4 regions of the Shewanella sp. Isolate7 genome follow, and region 1 is predicted to be linked to each of the others. Evidence: predicted binding sites of a transcription regulator. Region 1 holds the regulator's gene; each other region holds the start of a gene.

Evidence for each region. Region 1 encodes sigma-54, which starts transcription at its own class of promoters, with help from an activator protein. Its sites were predicted from a motif close to GTTGGCACGNNNNTNGNNT; they were not measured.
Region 2: the regulator sigma-54 is predicted to act here: its motif matches at 2,132-2,150, upstream of L1D47_RS04630 (YggN family protein).
Region 3: the regulator sigma-54 is predicted to act here: its motif matches at 2,344-2,362, upstream of L1D47_RS00440 (DUF3192 domain-containing protein).
Region 4: the regulator sigma-54 is predicted to act here: its motif matches at 1,899-1,917, upstream of L1D47_RS13350 (flagellar hook-length control protein FliK).

What each region holds. Positions count from the first base shown of each region.
Region 1 is NZ_JAKEVJ010000003.1:65,588-69,750, reverse strand. Features, by position in the region: gene lptA (lipopolysaccharide transport periplasmic protein LptA) at 1-540, shown strand, start outside; gene lptC (LPS export ABC transporter periplasmic protein LptC) at 1-11, shown strand, start outside; gene lptB (LPS export ABC transporter ATP-binding protein) at 537-1,268, shown strand; gene L1D47_RS01385 (RNA polymerase factor sigma-54) at 1,402-2,889, shown strand; gene hpf (ribosome hibernation promoting factor) at 2,920-3,207, shown strand; gene ptsN (PTS IIA-like nitrogen regulatory protein PtsN) at 3,210-3,653, shown strand; gene rapZ (RNase adapter RapZ) at 3,650-4,163, shown strand, end outside.
Region 2 is NZ_JAKEVJ010000012.1:78,433-82,595, reverse strand. Features, by position in the region: gene trmB (tRNA (guanosine(46)-N7)-methyltransferase TrmB) at 1-637, shown strand, start outside; gene L1D47_RS04640 (YggL family protein) at 669-992, shown strand; gene glsB (glutaminase B) at 992-1,906, shown strand; gene L1D47_RS04630 (YggN family protein) at 2,226-3,056, shown strand; gene L1D47_RS04625 (LysR family transcriptional regulator) at 3,402-4,163, shown strand, end outside.
Region 3 is NZ_JAKEVJ010000001.1:109,117-113,279, forward strand. Features, by position in the region: gene L1D47_RS00420 (DUF962 domain-containing protein) at 2-301, opposite strand; gene L1D47_RS00425 (GNAT family N-acetyltransferase) at 294-944, opposite strand; gene L1D47_RS00430 (DUF2789 family protein) at 1,088-1,750, shown strand; gene L1D47_RS00440 (DUF3192 domain-containing protein) at 1,933-2,304, opposite strand; gene L1D47_RS00445 (hypothetical protein) at 2,452-2,787, shown strand; gene L1D47_RS00450 (Zn-ribbon-containing protein) at 2,787-3,560, shown strand; gene syd (SecY-interacting protein) at 3,653-4,163, opposite strand, start outside.
Region 4 is NZ_JAKEVJ010000048.1:26,068-30,230, forward strand. Features, by position in the region: gene L1D47_RS13350 (flagellar hook-length control protein FliK) at 96-1,787, opposite strand; gene fliJ (flagellar export protein FliJ) at 2,015-2,461, opposite strand; gene fliI (flagellar protein export ATPase FliI) at 2,491-3,831, opposite strand; gene fliH (flagellar assembly protein FliH) at 3,803-4,163, opposite strand, start outside.

The DNA.
Region 1 (4,163 bases):
AAACTAAATAGCCTTATTCTTGCTGGCCTGCTGTCCCTGGTCAGTATTGGCGCCCACGCCGAGGTAAACGACCTGCTGCAAGAGGTTAAGATCTCTGCCGCCAGCCAGGAAGCCGACATCAAGAACAACCAGATCATCTTCCACGGTCCGGTAGAAGTCACACAAGGCTCAATCAAGATTTTGGCCAGTAAGCTGCGCGCCTTCAGCAAAGAGAAGAATAGCGGCAAGATCCTCATCGCCACCGGCAACCCAGCCACCTACTCTCAGGTGATGGAAGATGGCCGCCCAGCATCTGCCAGTGCCAAGGAGATACGCTACGAGCTTTCCAGCCGCACCCTGACACTGATCGGCGACGCCACCCTGGAACAGGAAGGCAGCCAGGTCACAGGTTCGCAGATCCGCTACAACATAGAGCAGCAACAGCTGATCGCCGAGAGCAGCGGCAAAGACAGAGTGATCACCATCATTCAGCCTGAGAACTATCAGGAGCAGATCCAGCCAGAACAGAAACCCGAACAGCCCAAACAGGAAAAGCAATGACACACCTAACCTTGAAGGCGGAGAACCTCGCCAAGAGCTATAAGAGTCGTGCCGTTGTCCAAGACGTGAGCCTCACGGTCAAGACCGGGCAGATCGTCGGCCTGCTGGGGCCAAACGGCGCCGGCAAGACCACCACCTTCTACATGGTCGTCGGATTGGTGCAGAGCGACAAGGGCCGCATCTTTATCGACGATGACGACCTGACGCTGGATCCCATGCACCTGCGCGCCCGCAAGGGCATAGGTTATCTGCCTCAGGAAGCCAGCATCTTTCGTAAGCTCTCGGTACGCGACAACATCATGGCCGTACTGCAGACCCGCAGCGATCTGAACAACGACGGCCGCGAAGAGGAACTGGAACACCTGCTGGAAGAGTTCCATATCACCCACATCCGTGACAGCCACGGCATGGCACTCTCAGGTGGTGAACGTCGCCGGGTAGAGATCGCCAGGGCGCTGGCCGCCAACCCTAAGTTTATTCTTCTCGACGAGCCTTTCGCCGGGGTCGATCCCATCTCGGTCATCGACATCAAGAAGATCATCGAGCAGCTTAAGAATCGTGGCCTGGGGGTGTTGATCACCGACCATAATGTGCGCGAAACACTAGATGTCTGTGAGAAAGCCTATATCGTCAGCCATGGTAATCTGATCGCCGAAGGCACACCCGCCGAAATCTTAGACAACCAGCAAGTACGAGCAGTGTACTTAGGTGAACAATTCAAGCTATAGTTAATCTTATAACGGGGCCACACAGAAAAACCTATCTTAGATTGTGGCCTTAGCGACTATTCGATATATTTGTCCGGCACATATAGCCAGAGCTTTCTCATTTTATAATTAGAAACAAGGGAATAGCAGTACGATGAAAGCGTCACTTCAGCTCAAAATGGGTCAGCATCTCACCATGACGCCCCAGCTACAACAGGCCATTCGTCTGTTGCAGTTGTCGTCATTAGAGTTGCAGCAGGAGATCCAGCAGGCATTAGAATCTAACCCGCTACTGGAGTTGGACGAAGAGCAGGAGAGCGCCAATGTCGAGCTGCAAGATGATACCGTCAGCGACAACTTCGATAACAAGTACGACGACAAGATAGAGCTGGATTCGAGCCAGGATAATTCAGGTGTCGAGACCTCTGACGCCCTGACCCAGGACTCCATGCCAGACGAGCTGCCGGTCGATACCACCTGGGACGAGGTCTATACCGCCTCGCCCAACTCCAGCTCGGGCGCCATGCGTGACGACGACATGCCTTTTCAGGGTGAAACCAGCGAAGGCCTGTATGAACACCTTGAGTGGCAGAAGAACCTGACCCCCTTTTCCGATAACGATCTGGCCATCGCCACCGCCATCATAGATGCCATCGACGAGCGTGGTTACCTGACCCAGACCTGTGAAGATATTCTCGAAGCCATGGGCGATCCTGAGATCGAACTCGACGAGGTCGAGGCTGTACTCAAGCGGGTACAACACTTCGATCCCATCGGCGTGGCGGCGAGGGATCTCAGCGAATGCCTGACGATTCAGCTCGCCCAATACAGCGACGACACGCCGCACATCGCCAACGCCCGCATGCTGATCAAGGAACATCTGGATCTCATCGCCGGCCGCGACTTCCGTCTGTTGATGCGCAAGACCAAGCTCAAAGAAGATGACCTAAGGGATGCCATCGCCCTGATCCAGACACTCAATCCCCGTCCCGGTCTCGCCATCACCGCCAGCCGCGACGAGTATGTGATCCCGGATGTGACCGTCACCAAGAAGAAGGGGCGCTGGGTGGTCGAGCTTAATCCCGACAGCATGCCCAAGATCAACGTCAATCAGCAGTATGCCGCCATGGCGCGCAGCACCAAGAGCCAGGCGGATGGCCAGTTTATTCGTGGCCACCTGCAGGAAGCCAAATGGTTCCTTAAGAGCCTGGAGAGCCGCAACGAGACCCTGCTCAAGGTGACCAACTGTATCGTCGACTTCCAACAAGGCTTCTTCGAATTTGGTGAAGAGGCGATGAAGCCCATGGTACTGAACGACATTGCCGAGGCGGTGGAGATGCACGAGTCCACCATCTCACGTGTGACCACACAAAAATATATGCATACCCCGAGAGGGATCTTCGAACTCAAATACTTCTTCTCCAGTCACGTCGGTACCGACGATGGCGGAGAGTGCTCTTCAACAGCAATACGCGCCTTCATCAAGAAGCTGGTTGCTGCGGAAAACCAGAAAAAGCCATTGAGCGACAGCAAGATGGCTCAACTCTTGGCCGAACAGGGTATCAAGGTAGCTAGACGCACCATTGCCAAGTATCGCGAAGCGATGCTGATACCGCCGTCGAATCAGCGCAAGAGCTTATAAAACAAACCTGGAAACTGGAGGACTATCTTTATGCAAATAAACCTGACTGGGCACCATATCGAGATCACCCAATCTCTACGAAGCTACATCGAAGAGAAATTCACAAAGCTTGAACGTCATTTCGATCAGATCAATAATGTGCACGTTGTATTAAATGTCGAAAAGTTGCAACAGAAGGTTGAGGCAAAGTTACATCTCCGCGGCGGAGAAGTGTTCGCAACATCCGAACATGCGGACATGTATGCCGCGATAGACTCCCTGATTGACAAACTCGATCGTCAGGTCATTAAACACAAAGAGAAGCTTACTAAACATTAACGATGGAACTGAGTACCATCCTGCGGCCGGAGTGCACCACCTGCGCCACTCCGGGCAGTAAGAAAAAGGTACTGGAGCTTATCAGCGACTTAGCCGCTGTCCAGTACCCTACCCTCTCCTCTCAAGAAATTTTTGAAAGCCTTCTGGCTCGAGAGAAAATGGGCAGCACAGGTATAGGCAATGGTATCGCGATTCCTCACGGGCGGCTGACCAACATAGATCAACCCGTGGCCGTACTGGTGAAATGTGCTGAACCAATCGCATTCGATGCCATTGACAATCAGCCCGTCGATATCCTTTTTGCATTATTAGTGCCCGCAGATCAATGCGAGCAACATCTTAGCACCCTGGCCGCCATGGCCGAGAAGCTCAATGATAAGGCGATCATTAAGCAGCTAAGAAAGACCCAAGATGAATCCGAACTCTATCAGGTGATCACCCAATGAAATTGGTTTTGGTATCAGGACGCTCAGGATCGGGAAAATCCGTCGCGCTTAGGGTCTTAGAAGATCTAGGCTATTACTGTGTCGATAATCTGCCACTGCAGATGATGGAGTCCCTGCTGGAGCAGCTCAAGGGACGCAACGATCTCGTGGCCATCAGTGTCGACGTGCGCAATATGCCGAGCGAAGAGATCCAGCTGGAAAAGCAGCTGGCCAAGCTTCCCAAAGATACCGAAATCTTAAGTTTCTTCCTGAACTCCAGCGACAGCGTGCTGCTCAAGCGCTATAGCGAGACCCGCAGACTACACCCGCTGTCACGCTCTAAGGTCTCCCTCAAGGAGGCGATACAGCTCGAAGGTAAGTTACTGGATCCCATCGCTAAACTGGTGGATCACTACATAGATACCTCCAACCTCAACATCTATGAGCTAAGCGACAAGGTTCGCGAGATCCTGCTTGGCACTGTGGATAAAGAGTTGGTGATCAACTTCGAATCTTTCGGCTTTAAATATG
Region 2 (4,163 bases), on a different contig from region 1:
ACGTTTGACCAAGGGCCAGGCACAGGCCATGGAGCAACAATGGCCTATCATGGGGCTGGACTATTCGCCCGAGCCGCTGGATCTGGTCAAGGTGTTTGGCCGCGAGGCCGATACCGTATTGGAAATTGGTTTCGGCATGGGCGCTTCACTCGTCGAGATGGCCAAGGCCGCTCCGGAGCTTAACTTCATCGGTATCGAAGTGCACAAGCCCGGTGTCGGTGCCTGCCTGGCAGATGCGGCTGAGGCCGGTGTTACTAACCTGCGCGTGTTTCACCATGACGCCATCGAGGTATTGGAAAACAGCATTCAAAGCGGCAGCCTAGCCAGAGTACAGCTATTCTTTCCTGATCCTTGGCATAAGAAGCGTCATCATAAGCGCCGTATCGTGCAGCCCGAGTTTGCCCAGCTTATCCGTCGTTGCCTGAAGGTTGGCGGTGTGTTCCATCTGGCGACCGATTGGGAAAACTATAGCGAGCATATGTTAGAGGTGATGAGCGACGCGCCCGGTTATAAGAACCAGGCACAAGAGGGGGATTTTGTGCCCCGTCCGGATCATCGCCCTTTGACCAAGTTTGAGGCCAGGGGTCATCGTCTGGGGCATGGCGTCTGGGATCTGATGTTCGAGCGTACCGAGTAAGCTTTATTTCTATATAAAAGAGGGAATACACATGGCAACACGTAGTCGTCGTTTACGTAAAAAATTACGCATTGATGAGTTTCAAGAGTTCGGCTTCGATGTGAATTGGACCTTTGATGATTCGGTAACCGAAGAGCAGATCGATGCTATCGTCGACCAGTTTATCGACCAGGTGATCGAAGAGCGAAAGCTGGGTTTCCACGGTGGCGGCCATAAAGAGTGGGAGGGCATCATTGCCACTCAAACCATTGGCAAGTGCACCGAAGAAGACCGACAAGCCGTGAGTGACTTCTGGAAGAAGCAGCCGGCTAAAGATGTTGTGGTTAGCGAGCTGTACGACATCTGGTGGAACTAATGCCACAGAAGGACCTGCTCGAGACCATTATCGAGCAGGTGCGTCCTCTGCTGGGAAAGGGCAAGGTCGCCGACTATATTCCTGCCCTGGCGGAGGTCGATCCCACAAAGCTTGGGATCGCCGTGACCACAGTAGACGGTCAAACCATAGGGGCTGGAGACTATCTCGAGCCCTTTTCGATCCAGAGTATCTCCAAGGTCTTTAGCCTCACGGTCGCCCTGACTCTGTATGAGGAGGGGGAGATCTGGTCGCGTGTCGGCAAGGAGCCATCGGGGCAATCATTTAACTCCCTGGTGCAGATTGAGCTCGAGCGCGGGGTGCCGAGAAACCCCTTTATCAACGCCGGTGCCCTGATCATCGCCGACCTGCTGCAGAGTCGTCTCGGTGCGCCCAAGCATCATATGCTCGAGGTGGTGAGAAAGCTGAGCGCCGATCCCCATGTGATTTATGACAAGCGCGTCGCGGCCTCGGAATATGAGCATAGTGCCCGCAATGCGGCGATAGCCTATTTGATGAAATCGTTCGGCAACTTTAGCAACGATGTCGATAAGGTACTGAAAAACTACTTTCACTACTGCGCGCTTAAGATGAGCTGCGCCGATCTCTCAAGGGCCATGCTCTATCTGGCCAATCGTGGCCAGAGCCTTTCTGGGCAGCAGGTGGTCTCCCCCATACAGACACGTAAGCTTAACGCGCTGCTGGCGACATCTGGTCTGTACGACGGCGCAGGTGAATTTGCCTATCGTGTGGGCATGCCGGGCAAGAGTGGTGTGGGCGGCGGTATCATCGCCGTGATCCCTGGGGACATGAGCATCTGTGTCTGGTCGCCCGAACTCGATAAGAACGGTAACTCCCTGGCGGGCACTGCCGCGCTGGAGCGACTCTCCCAAGCCCTGGGCCGCTCTATCTTATAATAGAGCGCCTATCCGAGGCGCTCTTTTTATTCAGCCTTTTCACTCTTAGCCGATTTCTTTTTTCTCTTTTCTTCTCTTTTCTTCTATTAGCCGCCATTCCCTCAATGGTGAAATTTGCTAAAAACTGGCAGAAGGCTTTACTTTTCTGAGATCCTTGCCGACAGGCAGGTTTTACCTTATAACGCAAAATTTACCTAATCTATTGATTATATTAAATTAGTTAAAATTGGCACGATACCTGTATTGTTTGCTCTCAATGACACATGGTGCACCTTAAGCTTCACATCATGTGATTTTCAATGACTTAAGGATTAAGAATATGAAGAAATTGACCGCATCTCTTGGACTGACCGCTTTCGTACTTGCCACCACCAGTGCCGCCTGGGCAGGTGAGGATAAGGACGACCACATCTCGTTCGGCAGAGATGACAAGCAGTGTGAGGTCAGCCTTAACTATGATGTCTCGGTAGAGCCGAGCAAGCTGGTGGTCAGTGAAGCCAAAAAAGAGGTGTATCGCATCGAGCTTGGTCGTCTGTACGTTAACGGTGACAAGGTTGAGCTCAACGATAAGCAGCAGGCCCTGGTTAACCAATATGCAGGTGAGGTGTCTAAGCAGCTGCCCGAGGTGATCGACGTGGTGCATGACGCCGTCGATATAGCCTCTACCGCGGTTAGCATGGCGCTCACCCCTCTGTTAGGCGACGCCGCTGGCGCGAAAATTGATGAGATGATGGACGGCCTGTCTCAGCGTATCGACACGGTTGCCTACCAGAATGGCGACAAGTTTTACCTGGGCGCGACCGAATCTTCTATCGAAGATACCTTCGGTAAAGAGTTCGAGCAGGAGATGGAGCAGCTGGTGCAGAGCTCTATCGGTAGCATGATGATGACCCTGGGGAGCGAGATGATGAAGGGTGACGGTGAGAGCTTCGAAGAGAAGATGAACGCCTTCTCTGCCAAGATGGACAAGGTGGGCGACGATATCGAAGCCCAGATTGAACAGCAGGCAACGGATCTTGAAGCGCGCGCCGACAAGCTGTGTGACAACTTCCAGCAACTGGTTGCCTTAGAGTCTCAGATGCGTAGTGAAGTCCCGGCGCTGCGCGACTATCCACTGGTTAGTGCTAAGCAACAAACCCTGCGCGAATAAGTCGCAAACAATCTCCTCTGGCAAAGCAACATCCACATTTCCCTGCACTTACCTTGGGTGCAGGGCTTTTTTTATTCTGGGCCCGCCATTCTTATGACTTTTCCTCCACTCCTAACTGGGTGTATAGTGGCTAGAAAATAGGTATTAGAATCAAAGAGCAAATCTTTGGTATACTTGTAAAAAATAATAACAATGCTGGCGAAATTTCGATAACGAAATGGCTAACAGTCTGACTCTACTCTTAAAATAATCTGCATAGTCAAGGGGATAACTTCGAAGTCAGGAGGTATCTCTATGATTTATAATTGGTATTTATAGGGTCGCATACACCTTAAGGCTATTTAAATGTTAGAACTTTTAGAACCTATTGCAATTTTTACTCATGTTGCTCGTGCCGGGAGTTTTAGCTCTGCTGCGCGAAAATTGGGGATTTCTAAATCAAAGGTCAGTACTCAAGTTGCCGATCTTGAGCATAAATTAGGTGTTCAGCTGATACAGCGTACCACTCGGAGTCTGAGTTTAACCGAAGCCGGACAGCTACTTTATGCCCAGGGTGAAGAGTTGTTGCGCGATGCCGACCAGGCGGTTGCCAGCGTGCACAATCTTAACGATGCCACACGCGGTGTACTCAAGGTGGGGATCTCCCAATCTTTCGGTACCATGCACATCATTCCTGCCTTGCCCGATTTTATGGCCAGACATCCCGAGTTGGAGCTACAGGTAAGCCTGTTGGATCATAAGGTCGATGTGGTCAGTGAAGGTTTGGATCTGCTATTGACCATGTCTGAGCAGTTACCACTCGGCATGGTGGCCAGGCCGCTGATGAAGTGTCAGTTCCTGCTGGCGGCATCGCCTGAGTATGTTGCCAAGCACGGCTACCCTGAGCGCCCCGAACAGCTGGTGGATCATAACTGTCTGGTGTACCACGGTGAGTGGCATGAGCATAGCGTCTGGCAGTTTAAGAAGGGTGACGACTACTGCGAGATAGGTGTATCGGGTAATTTCAGGGTCGATAACGCCCCTGCGCTTAAGTCTGCCGCGGTAAGTGGCCTGGGGGTCGTCTATCTTGCCAGTTACCTGCTGGAAGATGAGATAGAGAAGGGCACA
Region 3 (4,163 bases), on a different contig from region 1:
GTCATCGACGCCCGGTAAGCCACTGGGCCAACATCACCCAATCGGCAATGAAACTGTAGAAGGGGTACTCAAAGGTCGCGGGCCTATTTCGCTCAAACACGAAATGCCCTATCCAGGCCGCACCATAGCCCAAGACCGGCAGCAGCCACAGCATCCAATATTTGCCCAGCACAATAGCCATGACTAAGAGTGCGAGCACCGACAGGCTACCGACATAATGCAAGGTGCGGCACCTAGGATCTCTATGCTGCGACAGATAAAACGGATAGAAATCCCGAAAGTTGGTATAGCGTTTACTCAATTTCGGTGCTCCGATAGAAAAGCAGCTCCCCCGGCACGCCACCGATGACCAGGCGCTCAATGGGCGCAAAATCCATGGAAGAAAAGAGATGAGCATGCTCGTCCTGTGTCACGTAAACCCCGACGCCTTCGAGCTCGGGTTGCTCGTCACACCAGCTCATTACCGCCTGAATCAAACGCTTACCTAACCCCTTATGCTGCTCGATCGGGGGGACGGCAATGAACTGCAATATGCCACATTGAGTGCTGGGCAGATGTTCGAGGATCGAAGACTCTTTCTTCATCAGCGCCTGGGTCGACTGCCAACCGGCGCTTAACAACATCTTGAGGCGCCAATGCCAATATCTGGCTTCCCCTAAAGGTACCTGCTGGGTCACGATACAGGCCAAGCCAATCAGGCGTTCCTCCTCAAACAGGCCGATCAAAGCCTGCTCCTCTTGCCAGAGGGTATGCAGTTCCTCGCGAATAGCCCCACGCAGCTTCTGTTCATATTGCGCCTTGTCTCCCTTATGCAGGGCGGCAATAAAGAAGGGATCATCATGGTAGGCGTTATAGAGAATCGAGGCGGCGACACGTAGGTCTTCGGCGGTTAAATAGACAGCTTTATAGGTTTCATTAACAGGTGGGGTAGCTGTTGTCATCATTGCTGTTATTCCTTGATCCAGATCAACATTGTCCAATGTAACAAGCTCGTAAAAAAGTGCAAACTTTAATCGATTCGAAACTTTATCAATTTATTGCATACTAAATAGGAGCACCTCATTACTACTAACAAGCGAGGGATAAGATGGATATAACACAACCCGATCTAGCCAGCTTATTTGATCAACTCGGCCTGCCGAGCGACCCCGATGCCGTAGAGGCTTTTATCAAGCAACATTCCATCGCCGCGGAGATCCATATTGCCGAGGCGCCCTTCTGGTCTCAGGCCCAGAAGCACTTTTTAGCCGAGGCCTTAGGGAAGGTGCGAACAAGTCGTCGCACAGCTCTGGCTTTGATAGCAGCGACAGTTCAAGGCATTCAACTGAGGGCATGCCGAGGCCTGCTGAAGTTGAATAACGCCGAAATGGTGTTGCTATCAAAGCCCCGCAGGGCGAGGCTTACAGCGGTATTTGCTGCGTTACAGTTCTTGCGAAGGACTAGGGCCATTCGCTGCAAACTGTGCCTAGCATCTATCCACTTTAAGCACACGCAGAGCAAGCGCACAGCTCTGGCTTTGATAGCAGCGACAGTTCAAGGCATTCAACTGAGGGCATGCCGAGGCCTGCTGAAGTTGAATAACGCCGAAATGGTGTTGCTATCAAAGCCCCGCAGGGCGAGGCTTACAGCGGTATTTGCTGCGTTACAGTTCTTGCGAAGGACTAGGGCCATTCGCTGCAAACTGTGCCTAGCATCTATCCACTTTAAGCACACGCAGAGCAAGCACGGGACTTATTCGCACCTTCCTTAGCAGAAGATGCCATGTGGACAGAGGTGATCGATCATCTCGATGCCCAGCTTAGAGCCTAGGCTATAGGCATAAAGTATCACCTTATAGCGCAACGAACTAAGGCCGCCAAAAGGCTTAACACCAAAAGACCTAAACAAAAAAGCAAGCCAACTTGGCTTGCCTTTAAAGGTTAACTTATTCCATTACATGTTCTGATAGGCCTTCTCGCCCCAGCCCACGACGCGGTTATCCGTGATCACAATAGGTGTACATTCATCCTTAGTGGTCGTGCCATCTTCGCGCGTACGCTGGGTACGATAGTAGAGTACGTTGATCGTCTTATCTTGCTTGGTATAGGCCTCGTTAAAATCGGCTGTGCCCATCAGTGTCAGCACCTGGTCGCGGGTCATCCCCAAAGATAACTTAGACAGATTAACGCGGTTCTGCTCCTGCACGCGCTCCCAAGAATTACCTGTGCTCCATCCCTTGTCGCCTTCGCCCACATTCAATACACACCCAGATAGCGCTATACTGGCGGCGCCTAAGACCAATGCTGTTGTTAATTTTGTTTTCACTTTCACGTCCTGTTTATCTATTATAACTGGATTCAGGTAAAGCAAAGCTTATGCCAAACAGACATATCAATATTTATCAAAACCTTAAGATAAATTTGATTTTTAATTCATGTCAGCCAGGCTAAAAAGTAAGGAATTTCACCAATCATGAGTCCTCTCGAACAGGTGCTGGTCGCCGCACGAAAATTGAGTCTGGCGGGTAAGCCCCCCAGCCTGGCTTTAATCAAGGCGAGTCTCGGCAACTCACTTCCCATGCCCATACTGGTACAAGGGTTACAACGCTTTAAATCAATGTCGGCCGACGAACAGGCGGCGATAGTGGTCAGCGCAGCGGCACCTACAGCAAGTATTCAGAGTGCAGAGGCGGCGCCGAATCTTGCCCAGCTGGCTGAGCAGGTCGCTAAGCTCACTGCCAATCAAGAGATCTTGATTAAACGTATCACCGAGCTCGAAGCCAAATTAAACGACAAGGGTAATTGCTGATGCACGTGGTGGAACTCAGATTCGAGTGTTTTGACAACACCACCATCACGGCCGCCGAGCGTGCCATTAATGGTCTACTCGAAGCCTACCGCGCCAATGGTCAGGTATTGGGACGCGAATTTGCCGTGGCCTTCAACGAAGGTGAATTCAGGGTGCATCTGCTGTTACCAGAAAAGAGCAGCCTAGCCAAACGTTTCAACAGCCCCTGGGTCAACTATGCCCTCGAAGAACTCACCGAGGCCAAACTGTTGCATCCAAGAGAAAAATATATCGGTCAGGATATCAACTCTGAAGTCAGCAGCACAGAGACACCCAGCTGGCAACTACTCTATACCAGCTATGTGCATATGTGCTCTCCCCTGAGAAATGGTGATACCCTGCAGCCCATTCCCTTGTATCGACTCCCGGCGACCTTTAACGGCGATCACAAGCGGGTGATCAAGTGGCAAACCGAATGGCAGGCCTGTGATGAATTGCAGATGGCGGCGGCCACTAAGGCAGAGTTTGCCGCCTTAGACGAACTGAGTCAGTGCGACAGCGACCTGTTTCGTCGCGGCTGGGATCTGCGTGGACGCATCGAATACCTCACCAAGATCCCTACCTACTACTATCTCTATCGTGTAGGGGGCGAGAGTCTGGCCGCCGAACAGCAAAGACCCTGTCCACGTTGCGGTAACCCCCATTGGCTACAGGAGACACCACTGCTGGATCTGTTCCACTTCAAATGCGATAACTGCCGCATCGTCTCCAACATCTCCTGGGATCACCTTTAATCAATACGTCTCTGCAAATGAGGCGCACTTCAACCAAGGCGTCTCTTCACCGCTATAGTCCTTTGTGAGCAGACTATTATTTAACGCTGAGCTTAGCCCTTAGCGCGCAGATGGCGCCACATGGTCTTGAGTCGCTGCCAGATCCCGGGATGATCTGTCTCGGGCATAGCGACTTCGACCGGTTTCTGCGGCGGACAGACTCGCGGGCTAAGAGAAGCAATAAAATCCTCCAGACTATCGGCCAGTTGACGATGAGGCAGCTCACCCGGAATCTCTATCCAGACGCTGCCATTCTCATTATCCACCACCAACATCTCGTCGCCTTCCCCCAGCACGCCGATAAACCAGGTCGCAGGCTGTTTCAGCTTCTGTTTCATCATCAGGTGGCCGATGAGATTTTGCTGTAAGTATTCAAAATCTTGCTGGTTCCAAGGCTGTAGTAGCTCCCCTTTACCAAAGTCTGAGTCAAACATCAGCGGCGCCGAAAAATAGCGCCCATACAAGGCCTGTATGCTCGGATGCAGTTTGATGGAGAGCGCATGCTCTATGTTGTCGAACTGCCCCTGGCTGTCGCGTCTTACCGCCTGCCACTGCACCGAGCGC
Region 4 (4,163 bases), on a different contig from region 1:
TATCCCTATCACGCTCGGCTTACACTCAGCATAGTCATGATTTTTTAGCGCATATCAAACGATTGGGCAATCATACCAACCTATAGGTTACCTGCTTACGCGTAATAATCTATACCCGAACGATAACTTGTTGCGTTATTCGACACTAACAGGCTCTCTTCTGCCGAAATTTCATCCATCTCAGCCAGACCATGGCCGGCTCCTTCGCCCTGCTCGCCGCTGCCATCCTGCTCTTTACCGCCTTGGGAGACGTTACTGTCGGTCAGCTGCATCCCCTGCTCGGCCAAAAGCTCTCGCAGACGTGGGATAGCCTGCTCGACCAGATCCCGTGTCTGGGTCTGAGTCACATGGAACTGCACCTGAGTCTGATCACCCTGCACCTGAACCCGTACCATCATGTGGCCAAGCTCGGGGGGATCCAAGCGAATCTCCGCCTGTTGTACACCTTGGCTCACCATGGCCACCAGCTGCTGACGCATCACGGGGGAGAACTTTTGGATCATCTCCTGCATCTGAACCACAGGTTCACCCTGAGGCTTGATAGACATCTGATATTGCGGGATGGCCTCGCTTCTTGCCCCCTGTAATCCCTGTATCGACAAGCCATTAAGCTTAGTATCAGGTGCAACATCGCTCATGTCGCCAACCTTTGACGACATGGCAACGGAGAGGTTAGCCTCCCTCAAGAGCGCTTGCGCCCCCTTGGCATCGCCACGGGCTTCGGCAAGTTTGCCAACGCTGTTTTGTGTCTGCTCGACGGCTAGCTTGGCTTCACTAAACTTAGACTCACCCAACTTAGACTCACCGAATTTGGCCTCGCCCAATATGACTTTAGCCCCTTTGTCATCGCCCGCACCATCTAAGCCGTTCGCCTTCATGACAGAGGCTAGGCCTCCTTGGCTGGACTCAACTTGACCAAGACCTGCCTGACCAATACCAGCTTGGCTGATTGGAGAGTCACTGGCAGCGCCAGCCGTCTGTGATGGTCCAACTTGAGAAGAAGCCGCCGGGGTTTGCGATTGACCGGCTAGGGCGGCGAGATACTTCTTGGCGTCACTTATCAGCGCCGCGAGATTTGCCTCATCGGTCTCAGTTGCCTTGCCTTGGCCCTGAGCCAGCTTTCCTTTATCAGTCACACCATGAATAAGCCCCTCTAGCATCTGGGGCGGCAAGGCCATCAATTCATCCTCGGACAAACCCGTCTGGGCCACCACCTCATTCAGGGCGTCATCGGGAAGATGCGCAAGGATAGCCTCGCTCCCTAATCCATTAGGATTGATAACTGGCTGGATATGATCGTCCCCGGCGCCAGGTTTAAGTGAGTCGCCTATGCCTTCTAGCACTTCTTTTTCACCGTCGACTCTATCCTTAGCCCCCTTAACCAAGCTAGGAAACAACTCGTTATCGGCAGAAGACTCACCATCACCTTCACCCGGCGGCAAAATGACGCCGTCGGCGGCAAGCTCCGCCTCATCCCCCAACTTGTTGGCAAGCTGGATCTGCGCCAGCACATGGGAGACATCGTCGCTATCTTTGTCCTGATCAGAGTCCTTAGCTTGCTTAGCACCGGCCTTGGCGACGCTATCGCCAGCAGCCAGGTTATCGCCCGGGTTTTGCGGGCGAGACTTCGCCGGTGAACTCTTCTCATCCTGATTGCTTACCTTAGCCAAAGCCTCTGAAAAACCTTTGTTTTCTGACTTTGACTCGGCAGTCGATTCGGACGAACTGGGCAACACCCCGCCTTTCTCTTTGCCGGACTCGACATTGGATAGGAGTATCTGGGTCATCTGTGGCATGCTTCCTCCAACACTCATTTGGGGCTCGCTAAGTTCACGTGCCGCCCGAGCGTCAATTATTCGCTGTCGCTATGGACTCAATAGCCCTTACTAACCAAAATCTAGCAATAAAAATGCCAAGTTAATAACAACTAGGATTAAAAAAGACGCGGTTTGAGAAGAGAGGCCTAAGGGGGAAAGCGGCGAATGTCTCCGCAGCTCTCACCGAAGGGCAAAGGTTAACGAGTGGACTGACGGAAGAACTGCTGAGAGGCAAACTCGTCGATCATCTTTTGTTCCTGTTTAGCCTCAAATTTTTGTTTAGCCTCGGCCTTATGGCTCAACAACAACTCGACCGCCTTGCGCTTTTGTTGCTTACCCTGCCAATATTCCTGCGCCTTCACACGCTGCTTGTCGGTTTCGGCGACGGCGAATACCTGCTTGTCGATCGCCTCATCGATTTGACGAATGAACTGATGAAATTGATGATAGCTACTGGCGGCAATCACTTGGCCCTGTTTACCTTCCATCTGTTTCATATAGTCCAGACGGTACTGCCGAAGGGCATCGAGCTGCTGGCGGCACTTATTGAGGGTCAGCTGCACACCTCGAAGCTGAGTCGCCGCAGCTTCCTCTGCATCGAGGGCTAACTTGAGTACTGTCTCTAAGGGATCATGTTTCGCCATGGCAGTTTCGCTCTCGGATTAGTGCCAGACTAGACCTGACACTGGGCACTTAACTGCCCCAGCATCAAGGCGCTGGAATCGAAGCTGATGGCCTCCTTCATGGTCTGCCTCAAGAAGGCATTCATGGCAGGCTGCAGCCGAATGGCGTTGTCGATACGTGGGTCGCTCCCCTGGGTATAGGCACCGATAGAGATAAGATCGCGGTTCTGTTGATACAGAGAATACATCTGCTTCACCCGCCGCGTAGCCTCGAGATGCGCATCGCTGATCACCATTGGTGCCACACGGCTGATAGAGGCCTCGACATCGATGGCGGGATAATGGCCAGAATCGGCTAGCGCCCGCGATAATACGATGTGGCCATCGAGGATCGCCCTCGCCGCATCGGCGATGGGGTCTTGCAGATCGTCCCCCTCGGTGAGCACGGTATAAAAAGCGGTAATAGAGCCCTGTCCTGCGCCGCCATTACCGGCGCGCTCCACCAGTTTGGGCAACTTGGCAAACACAGAAGGCGGATAACCTTTAGTCGCAGGTGGCTCACCGACCGCTAGGGCAATCTCACGCTGCGCCTGGGCGTAACGGGTCAGGCTGTCCATCAAGAGCAGCACGTTATAACCCAGATCGCGAAAGTACTCGGCGATGCGGGTCGAGGTCTCACAGGCCCTTAAGCGCATCAGCGGAGAGGTATCGGCGGGCGCCGCCACCACCACGCTGCGGGCGCGTCCCTCGGCCCCCAGGATCTCTTCGATAAACTCTTTGACCTCTCGGCCACGTTCCCCGACTAGGCCCACCACGATCACATCGGCCGTGGTCCCCCGAGTCATCATGCCCAGCAGCACACTCTTACCCACGCCGGAACCGGCAAACAGGCCCATACGCTGGCCCTTACCCACGGTCAACATGGCGTTGATGGCGCGAACGCCGACATCCAAGGGTTCGCTGATGGCGCGTCGCGCCAGGGGGTTTAACATGGTGGCGTGGCGAGTGGCTCTCTGGTCGGTATGCAGCAGGCCCAGGCCATCTATCGGCGCGCCATTACCATCAAGCACGCGGCCAAGCAGGCCCATGCCGACATTCAGCCCGGTCTGCTCACCCAGTGGCGTCACCTTGGCGCCAGGCATCACCCCACTGAGCTCCTCGATGGGCATCAGGTAGAGTAGCTTGTCGTCGAAGCCTATTACCTCGGCGATCAGATCCCCAGCCATGGTGGCAATGCTACACAGGCTCCCCACGGGCGCCTTGCAACCGGTAGCCTCCAGGGTGAGACCCACCACGCGCACCAGCTGACCCGACGCCTCGGGCATAAATGGCGCGACCGCCTGGGTATGGTGTCTTAGCTTATCAAGTAGTCGGCTTTGACGTGTCTTCATCTGGGCTCGTCTCTTGCGGTGCATCACCAGGTATTGGCTGTTCGCCCTGCTCTACCTGTGTCGAGGTATCGACAGCGGCCTGGCTTTTAGCTTCCTGGGTATTAGTTTCCTGAGTATCAGTTTCCTGGCTGTCAGTTTCCTGCCTGTCAGTTTCCAGGCTTCCTGTCACCTTATGGCCGCCTTGTGCTGCCTCTGCATCTTGGGGTTGAGGCTCGGGGACCTTCTCCATCGCGGCAAGCTGTTGCAACCTCTGCTGCTCCAGGCGTTCTTCACTGGCAACCAGCTTATCGAATACGGCTTTTATTCTATGCTCAAGGCCCATATCGACCCGG